4 regions of the Arthrobacter sp. 05N33_2 genome follow, and region 1 is predicted to be linked to each of the others. Evidence: riboswitches for the same ligand, from Rfam matches in the RefSeq annotation. Region 1 holds a riboswitch; each other region holds the start of a gene.
What was found. Region 1 has a riboswitch for thiamine pyrophosphate ahead of thiO (glycine oxidase ThiO). Riboswitches for the same ligand answer to the same signal wherever they lie in the genome.

Region 2: another riboswitch for thiamine pyrophosphate. It lies ahead of thiC (phosphomethylpyrimidine synthase ThiC); the one in region 1 lies ahead of thiO (glycine oxidase ThiO).
Region 3: another riboswitch for thiamine pyrophosphate. It lies ahead of AC1DHX_RS04990 (ECF transporter S component); the one in region 1 lies ahead of thiO (glycine oxidase ThiO).
Region 4: another riboswitch for thiamine pyrophosphate. It lies ahead of AC1DHX_RS14350 (bifunctional hydroxymethylpyrimidine kinase/phosphomethylpyrimidine kinase); the one in region 1 lies ahead of thiO (glycine oxidase ThiO).

The regions. Positions count from the first base shown of each region.
Region 1 covers NZ_JBFTNJ010000049.1:21,024-23,216, reverse strand. Annotated here, with positions in the region: gene thiO (glycine oxidase ThiO) at 1-770, opposite strand, end outside; TPP riboswitch at 764-884, opposite strand; gene thiE (thiamine phosphate synthase) at 911-1,609, shown strand; gene AC1DHX_RS15920 (ferritin-like fold-containing protein) at 1,647-2,193, opposite strand, start outside.
Region 2 covers NZ_JBFTNJ010000032.1:32,394-34,586, forward strand. Annotated here, with positions in the region: gene thiC (phosphomethylpyrimidine synthase ThiC) at 1-1,403, opposite strand, end outside; TPP riboswitch at 1,399-1,506, opposite strand; gene AC1DHX_RS13415 (GNAT family N-acetyltransferase) at 1,717-2,082, shown strand; gene AC1DHX_RS13420 (amidohydrolase family protein) at 2,086-2,193, shown strand, end outside.
Region 3 covers NZ_JBFTNJ010000004.1:133,467-135,659, reverse strand. Annotated here, with positions in the region: gene AC1DHX_RS05000 (DUF4235 domain-containing protein) at 1-71, opposite strand, end outside; gene AC1DHX_RS04995 (heme-degrading domain-containing protein) at 111-656, opposite strand; TPP riboswitch at 844-987, shown strand; gene AC1DHX_RS04990 (ECF transporter S component) at 1,054-1,701, shown strand; gene AC1DHX_RS04985 (ABC transporter ATP-binding protein) at 1,730-2,193, shown strand, end outside.
Region 4 covers NZ_JBFTNJ010000038.1:23,620-25,812, forward strand. Annotated here, with positions in the region: gene AC1DHX_RS14350 (bifunctional hydroxymethylpyrimidine kinase/phosphomethylpyrimidine kinase) at 1-1,395, opposite strand, end outside; TPP riboswitch at 1,432-1,529, opposite strand; gene AC1DHX_RS14355 (Rne/Rng family ribonuclease) at 1,678-2,193, opposite strand, start outside.

The DNA.
Region 1 (2,193 bases):
GCCGGTAGCTCCTCGAGCGCGGCGGCGCCGAGCCCGTTGGCGACCACGGTCTCGGCAGCCCGCACGGTACCGCCGCCGGCCAACCGCACACCCGCCACCTGTCCGTCCTGCCACAGCAGGCCTGCCGCGCGCCGCCGGACGAAGCTGCCGCCTTCCGCACCGAGCACGCCGGCGAGCCGGGTGATCAGCAGGCGGGGGTCCACCTGGTGGTCGGCCGGGATGTCGAAGGCACACGAGATGCCGGGACTCAGGAGGGGCTCCCGGGTGCGCGCCTCGCGCACTGTCAGTGGCTCCACGGCCAGGCCGCATGCCTTCTGGACTTCCCTCAAGTCCGCGAGCGCGCGCCGGTCCGCCGCGTCGGCCCCCACCGCCAGGGTCGGCGTCGTTAAGTAGCCGGTACCCGCCGGGGAATCCGCGCCGGCGGCACCGGCGTCGAGAGCCGCAGCGAATCCTGGCCACAACCGGGAGGCCTCGAGCATCAGTCCCAGGAGCTGTTCCTCCTGGTAGTGCAGTTCACTCACGGGGGCCAGCATGCCGGCCGCGGCCCAGCTGGCTCCGCTGCCGGGAGCATCATCGATCAGGACCACGGATCGGCCCGAGCGGATGGCCTCGAACGCGATGCCATAGCCGATCACCCCGCCGCCGATCACGGCTACGTCGGCAGTCGTATCCCCCGCGATGATTCCCTCTGCGGTACCGGGCCCCGTGTCACAAACCTGGGCGTCGGCGTCATTTGCGGCTCCGGCCGCACGGCCTGCTCGTGTGCCCATGAAGAATTCCTTCCCTACGCCGGTACTAGCCGGATCAGGTCAAGCGGTCGGCTCTGACGCCCTCTCAGCCGGGCAGCGGCGACATGGCTGCTGCGGGCTCCCGCGGTATGCGCCCAGTTTAGAGGAACTAGGCTGGTCCCATGAGCCAGGACCCCCTCCACACCACCGCCCGCCTCTATCTCTGCACCGACGCCCGCAGGGACCGCGGCGACTTCGAGGACTTCGTGGACGCCGCCTTCGCCGGCGGCGTGGACATCATCCAGTTGCGCGACAAGTCGCTCGAGGCCTCCGAGGAGCTGGAACTGCTGGAGGTCCTGCACACCGCAGCGCAGCGCCACGGGCGGCTGTGGGCCGTCAATGACCGGGCGGACATCGCATCCCTGTCCGGGGCTCCGGTGTTCCATGTCGGCCAGAAGGACATTTCGCTCGACGCCGCCCGCGGCTTTCTCGGCAAGGACGCCGTGATCGGCCTGTCCACCCACAGCCCGAAGCAGGTGGACGCCGCCATCGCTGCCGCGCCAGGCCGCAAAGGGCTCGATTATTTCTGTGTGGGACCCGTGTGGGCGACGCCCACCAAGCCCGGACGCGCCGCCGTCGGCCTCGATCTGGTGCGCTACGCCGCCCAGGCGATCGGCGGGGCGGACGCGGAGGGAACAAGCAAGGTCAACGAAAGCGCGCTGCCGTGGTTCGCGATCGGCGGGATCGACTTCAGTAACGTGGAGCAGGTAGTCGATGCCGGTGCCCGGCGGATCGTCGTGGTCCGGGCGATCACCGACGCCACTGATCCGGCCCACGCCGCCGGAGCCTTGCTGGCGGCGCTGGACGCCGCCGCATCCTAAGCAGGTCCCCAGCCAGTGATGCCGGCCGGCACTGAAACTATCCGGCGAGACCCAGCTCCGTCATCCGGCGCGCGTGGTTCGCTGCAAGTTCGGCCGCCAGGCCATTGACCAGCGCCCGGGCGCCGGCGTCGTCCAGCCCCGACAGTCCGCCGAGGAACGCGTGCTCAGCGCTGACACGCTGGGCGTGGTTCAGTACTTCCCCCAGCAGACGCCTGGCCCACAACGCCAGGCGCGACGCCAGCCGGGGGTCATCGGCCAGGGCCGCCTTGATGCGCGCCTGCAGCACGGCCGTGGACTCACCGGTGGAGCGGACCTGCCCGATCAACTCACGGGTCGCGGCGTCGACGTACCGGCCCACGACGCCGTAAAAGTCCGCGGCGACCGTGTCGATCACGTAGGCCTTCATGAGGGCCTCGTACCAGTCCGACGGGCGCGTGCGTTCGTGGAAGTGGTCCACCGAGGGCTGGAACGGCAGCATGGCGGCCTCCGTATCCAGGCCCATGTGTTCGAGGCGGATTCGGACGAGTTCGTAATGCTGGAACTCGACCACCGCCATCCTGCCCAGCAACGCACGGTCATGCAGC
Region 2 (2,193 bases), on a different contig from region 1:
TTCACATCGTCCTTGTTCGGCAGCCCGAGGTGTTCCTTGGGCGTGACGTAGCAGAGCATGGCGGTGCCGTAGCGGGCGATCTCGGTGGCGCCGATCGCCGAGGTGATGTGGTCATAGCCCGGTGCGATGTCCGTGACGAGCGGCCCGAGTGTGTAAAACGGGGCGCCCTTGCAGAGTTCCTGCTGGCGCTCCACGTTTTCCCGGACGAGGTGGAAGGGCACATGCCCGGGGCCCTCCACCATGACTTGCACGTCGAAGTCCCAGGCCCGCTGCGTGAGCTCGGCCAGGGTGTCCAGTTCGGCGAACTGTGCCGCGTCGTTGGCATCCGCCGTCGCGCCCGGCCGCAGCCCGTCGCCCAGGGAGAACGCGACGTCGTAGCGTGCGAAGATCTCGCACAGCTCATCGAAGTGGGTGTACAGGAAGTTCTCCCGGTGGTGCGCCAGGCACCAGCCGGCCATGATGGAGCCGCCGCGGGACACGATGCCGGTGACCCGGTTGGCCGTCAGGGGCACATACCGCAGCAGCACGCCGGCGTGGATGGTCATGTAGTCCACGCCCTGCTCGCACTGTTCGATCACGGTGTCCCGGAAGATCTCCCAGGTCAGGGCGTTCGCCTCACCGTTGACCTTCTCCAGCGCCTGGTAGATCGGGACCGTTCCGATGGGGACGGGGGAGTTACGGATGATCCACTCGCGCGTGGTGTGGATGTCGTCCCCGGTGGAGAGGTCCATGACGGTGTCCGCGCCCCACTGCGTGGCCCACTGGAGCTTGTCGACCTCCTCGGCGATGGAGCTGGTCACGGCGGAGTTGCCGATATTGGCGTTGATTTTCACCAGGAACGCCTTGCCGATGATCATCGGCTCGGATTCGGGGTGGTTGACGTTGTTGGGAATGATCGCGCGGCCCGCGGCCACCTCGCTGCGCACCAGCTCCACATCGCAGTTCTCGCGCAGCGCGACGAACCGCATTTCCTGGGTGATGACACCGTCCCGGGCGTAGCGCATCTGCGTGACGGTCCTGCCCTCGACGGCCCGGCGCGGCACCGGCCGGCCGGCCCGCCACTCGGCCGACGCGGCACCGCGGCGCACCGCCGATTTGCCGTCGTCGAGCAGCTCCCGTTCGCGGCCGGCGTAGGGTTCGGTGTCCGCCCTGGCCTCAATCCAGGTGGTGCGGAACGGCTCCAGCCCGCGGACCGGATCGCTGGCCGGGCCGGCAGTGCGGTACACCCGGAACGGCGGGTTCCGGATGCCGCCCGGGGAGGGTTCCAGGGCGATCTCGGTCACCGGCACGCGGATGCCATGCTCCGGGTCCGTGCTGAAGGCCAGCGAGTGGGACTTCAGCGACTGTGTGGTGGCTGCGGACTGAATTTGGACAGGGCTGTGCTGTGTCACTTGGGTGTTCACGGAAAAGCTCACTTCCTTCGCCGGCATTACCCGGACAGGTTCAACGGTCGCAGGCTGCGTCAGCCCGATCTCAGCCCCTGCAGGGGCACCCGTGTGGTCGTAGACGAAACTACCACGCACCTCCGGCCGGCCCTCGAGTGTGACGCGGACGGCGGACCGCGGTGTTAGCGTGGCACGGTGACTCTGCCCAGGGGCGCTGCCCCGCATCCGGACGGCGACGCCGGAAGATATCCCGGCGCTGCCGGTTCTCGAGGCCTCAGCAGACCGCATCCTCGAAGCGGAGCTGGGGAACCAGACGCTCCCGGCTCCGGAGTTGACGACGCCGGTTGAGCCGCTCTTCATACTTGTCGCCGGAAACCCGCCCGTAGGGTTTGCCCGCATTGACGAGGTCGGCGGCCAGGCCCATCTGGAACAACTCTCCGTGCAGCCGGACTCCGCCGGGCGGGGGATAGGACGGTCCCTGGTGGAGGCGGCCCTTGATGCGGCCCGGAGCCGTGGCTATTTATCGATGACGCTTTGCACCTTCGCAGGCGTCCCGTTCAATGCGCCGTTTTATGCGAGCTGGGGTTTCGAGGAACTCGCCCAGCCAGGACAGGCGTTGGGCGCCCTGCGGATCCACGAAGCGCAGCTGGGGCTGGACCGTCTTGGCCGGCGGATCGTCATGCGGATTAGGCTTTAGGTCATGACCGGCATCATCGAGTTCAGCGGCCCCATCCTCACCGCGGCGGACCAGGAACGCCGCGGGCTCTGGTCGGTGGGCGGCCTGCTGACCTTCCACCGTCCGGCCGCC
Region 3 (2,193 bases), on a different contig from region 1:
ACCAGCTTGGTGCCGGCAAAGCCGGCCAGGAGGCTGACGCCGGTGCCGAGCAGCTTGATGAGGATGTTCATTCTTCGGTCTCCTTGGGACGGGAACGGTTTTCCCCTAGCCTAGCGTTCCGGGGTGAGGACCATCCGCAGGGCCTCGACCACGAGTTCGTGATCCGCCTTCTGGGGCAGGCCGGAGACGGTGACGACGGCGACGGCGCCCGTGCCGCGCACGTAGATGGGGAACGCCCCGCCGTGGGCGGCGAACTCCGACTGATCCCACCAGGCGTTGTCCTCGATCCTTCCGCCGGCGGCGCGGGCCTGGAGGCCCACCAGCAGGGACGGGACCTCGTACCGCATGGCGGTGCGCTTTTTGGCGTTGATCCAGCGCTCATTGTCCGGTGTGGCGCCGTCCAGCGCGGCGTGGAAGAGCACCTGCTCGCCTTTGGTGATGTCGACGGCGATGGGCAGCGAGCGTTGCCTGCCCAGCTCGACAAGGAGGAGCCCGAGGTCCAAGGCGTCATCCTTGCTGAACGACGCGAACTGGAGCGCCTCTATCTCGGCCAGCACGCGGCCGATAAGCGCCGCCAGGGAACCCCGCGGCTGCGGCTCACTCGAGTCGGGATCGTATTCCCCGGAGGGATCTTGGGTGACCGGTGTGTGCGACAAAATATTCCAGCTTTCCGGTGGGTGACGAGGCCGCCCGCTGGCGGGTCCGGGGGTCCGGCACGACGACTCTACCAAGAGGGATTTCCGGGCCGCCGGGACTGCCGCCGTCCGGTCCACGATTGTGACGGCACACCACTGAAAACCCGGCCGTCCGGGTGTAAACTGAGCCAGCCCACAAGGGCGAAAATAATTACGACAGGGGAGCGCCGCCGTCGGGCATCGCCGGAACAATCCGGGGAAACCTTTGGTGGGCGCTGAGAGTGCGGACAGCCGCAGACCCTCGAACCTGATCCGGTTAGTACCGGCGCAAGGGAGTCGAGTTCTCAGGGTGCGCGGAGGGCGGCGGAAGCCGAGACCGGCCGGCGCACCCTCCCCTCCTGTTCCTCAGGAGGACGACATGACAGATATTTCAGCACAGCATGGTTCCGCCAGCCGTTCATCCGCCCGGCGCAACTACAGCTGGCGCGTGGTGGACATTGTGGTGGCCGCGTTGATCGCCGTTGCCGGCGGCGTCATTTTCTGGGCCTGGTCCCAGGGCGCGAACCTGATCTCGACTCCGGTCAACGCGGTCTACCCGCCGTTGAGCGGACTCTACGCCGGCGGCTGGATGATCCCGGCGGTGCTGGGCATGCTCATCATCCGCAAGCCGGGCGCCGCGCTCTTCTGCGAAACCGTCGCGGCCACCGGCGAGCTCATCATGGGTTCGCAGTACGGCACCACGGTGCTGATCTCCGGCATCCTGCAGGGCCTCGGCGCCGAACTGGTCTTCGCGGCCTTCCTCTACAAGAAGTTCAACCTGCCCGTCTCCGTGCTGGCCGGCGCCGGCGCGGGCCTCTTCTGCGGCCTGAACGATTCCTTCCTGCCGTGGGGCTGGAACATCGCCTACGAAGCCGGCGACAAGCTCGCCTACATCGTCTTCACCACGATCTCCGGCGCAGTGATTGCCGGCGGACTGGCCTGGCTCGCCACCCGCGGCCTGGCGAAAACCGGAGTGCTGGGCTCCTTTGCCTCCCGCAAGGCCGCCACGGAGCCCGTCTTCTCCTGAGCCCCGTCGCTGAATCCTGCAGAGAATCATGAGATCTTCACCGGGCGTCCGGCCGGCCGCCGTCACGGCCCGCGGCTGGGGCTGGCGGCATGCCGGACGGACCAGGCCCGCGGTCAGCGGCCTTGACCTGGACATCCGGCCGGGGGAGCGCGTGCTCCTGCTGGGGCCCTCCGGCGCCGGCAAGTCGACGCTGCTCCACGCCCTGGCCGGCGTTCTGGGCGACGGCGACTCCGGGGACCCCGGCGACTCCGGCGACGCCGAGAACACAGACGAGACCGGCAGCCTCCTGATCGACGGCGCCGCGCCACGGGCGCGGCGCGGCCGCGCCGGGCTGGTGCAGCAGGACCCGGAAACGCAGGTGGTGCTCTCCCGCCTCGGCGACGACGTCGCCTTCGGGGCGGAGAACCTCGCCGTCCCGGCGGCGGAGATCTGGCCGCGGGTGCGAGAGGCCCTCGACGACGTCGGGCTGGGACAGCTGCCGCTGGACCACCC
Region 4 (2,193 bases), on a different contig from region 1:
GCCGGCGTAGGGGTGCTCCCCGGGGGCGCCACCGGCCAGGAACTCCCGGTGCAGCGTTGAACCGACCTCGGCGTAGAGCCAGAAGCAGGGCAGCGCCGCCGCCACGAGGACGCCATAGCTGCCGGAGACCGAGGCGGCCAGCAGGTGGTCCACATACGCTTTCGTGACCGGGCCCAGGGTGGAGGCCGTGGGGCGGGTGCTGAGCCAGGAACGGTGCAGCTCGGATTCGACTTCCAGGCAGGTCTGCGCCGAACGGGCCCAGAACAGCTGCTCGGCCTCGGTGGGGGCAATCGCCGCGGCCCGGGCCAGGACCCGGGAGTAGCCGTTGAGGTAGATGGCGTCCTGGGCGAGGTAGTACGCGAACTCGTGCTCGGGCAAGGTGCCGTCGGCCAGTCCGCGGACGAAGTCCAGGGCGTAGATCGCCTCAAGATCATCCGCGGCTCCTGCCCGCAGGGCTGCGGCGAACTCCCCCGCCGCCGGACCGTGCCCGGCCTGGAGGTGCTGCAGGTGGTGGAAGTGGTGGACCGGGCCGTTGCCCGAGCCGACGTCCAGGGCCGAGGCTCCGCGGAGCGCGCCCAGCAGCCACGGCTTGACTTCCCGCAGCGCCGCTTCCCAGTCCCCCACCCGGGCCTGCACGGTGGCCATGGCCGAGGACAGGGAGCATCCGGTGCCGTGGCTGTTGCGCGTCGCGATCCGCTCCCCCGGCACCACCACCGTTTCCTGGCCGAGCAGGCCGCCGGTGTTGACCAGCGCATCCGGGCAGCCGGTGCCGGCGTCGGCGTCGTGGCCGTCGGCGTCGTGGGCATGCCCGTCCCCCGGCTCGGCGCCCTGGAGGTGTCCGCCCTTAACCAGGACGGTGGTGCCGGTCAGGGCGGCCAGCCGCTTGCCCTGCGCCAGGGCCTCGGACCAGTCGGCAGCGACGGGTTCCTTGAGCAGGATGGCGAGTTCGGCGAGGTTGGGCGTGATGAGGTCCGCCAGCGGCAGGAGGGCCTGCAGGGCGGCCTCGGCGGATTCCTGCAGGAGACGGTCACCACTGGTGGCGACCATCACCGGGTCCAGGACCACGACGGCGGGGCGCACCTTTTCCAGCCAGCCGCGGACGGCGTCGATCACGGCGGCGTCACCGAGCATGCCGATCTTGACGGCGTCGATGCCGATGTCGTCGCTGATGGCGTCCAGCTGCGCCGTGAGGAACGCCGCCGGGGGGACGTGGACGGCGCGCACGCCCTGCGTGTTCTGCGCTGTCAGGGCGGTGATGGCGGCCATGCCGTAGCCGCCGTTCGCCGCGATGCTCTTCAGGTCGGCCTGGATTCCGGCCCCGCCGGAGGGATCGGAGCCGGCGATGGCCAGCACGCGGGGAATGCGCGGCGGGGCCGGCAGAGACTCGTTGTGCAGAAAATTGGGCGGGAGGAACTCGGACGGATTCGATTTCGCGGACAAGGAAGACATCCCTTCGCCGGTGCTAACCGGACAGGTTCAACGGGTCTGGATCTCAGCCGGCCCGATGCCCGGCACCCCGTGTCAGTGTTCCAGCCTAGCCCTTGCCACCCGGAGAACCCGTTAACGCACGAGCGGGCCCGGGCCCGGGCGGACGTATGTTACGTCTGCCCTGACCCGGACCCGCGGCCCGACCAGTCGAAATAATGACCGGACGGGGACGTGGTCAGTCGCGGAGGACTACAGCTCCGACGCCGGCACGCCGACGCCGAGGATGATCGGCTCGTTGCCGGCCGGGATGGACGCAGGCCCGGCCGCAGCGGGAGCCTTGGCCTCGTGGACCGATCCGGCCGCGGCCGGCCGGGTTGCCTCGCGGTGCTCCACGGAGGTTTCGTTGGCTGCGCCCTGGGCGCGGCTGGCACTCCGGTTGCGGCGCCCGCGGCGGCCGCGCAGCGTCGTGGTGTCAGCTGTGCGTGACGCCGGCGCCTCCGCAGCGCGGACGGCCGACGGCGCCTCGGGCGCCGTGGCTTCCGGTGCGGCAACAGCTGCTGCCTGACCGGCCGCCAGGCCGGCGGCCTGGTCCGGCTTGCCGGCCTCGGCTTCGCCCAGGTTTGCGAAGGCCTCGGTCAGCAGGTCCAGGGTCAGGGCCGGTGACGGCGCGTCCTCCGCGTGCTCGACGAAGGGCAGGGCCACCTGCTCGCCGCCAAACGTCAGCACCGTTGCGGGGCGGCCGGCTGCCTCGTCGGCGGCTGCGAG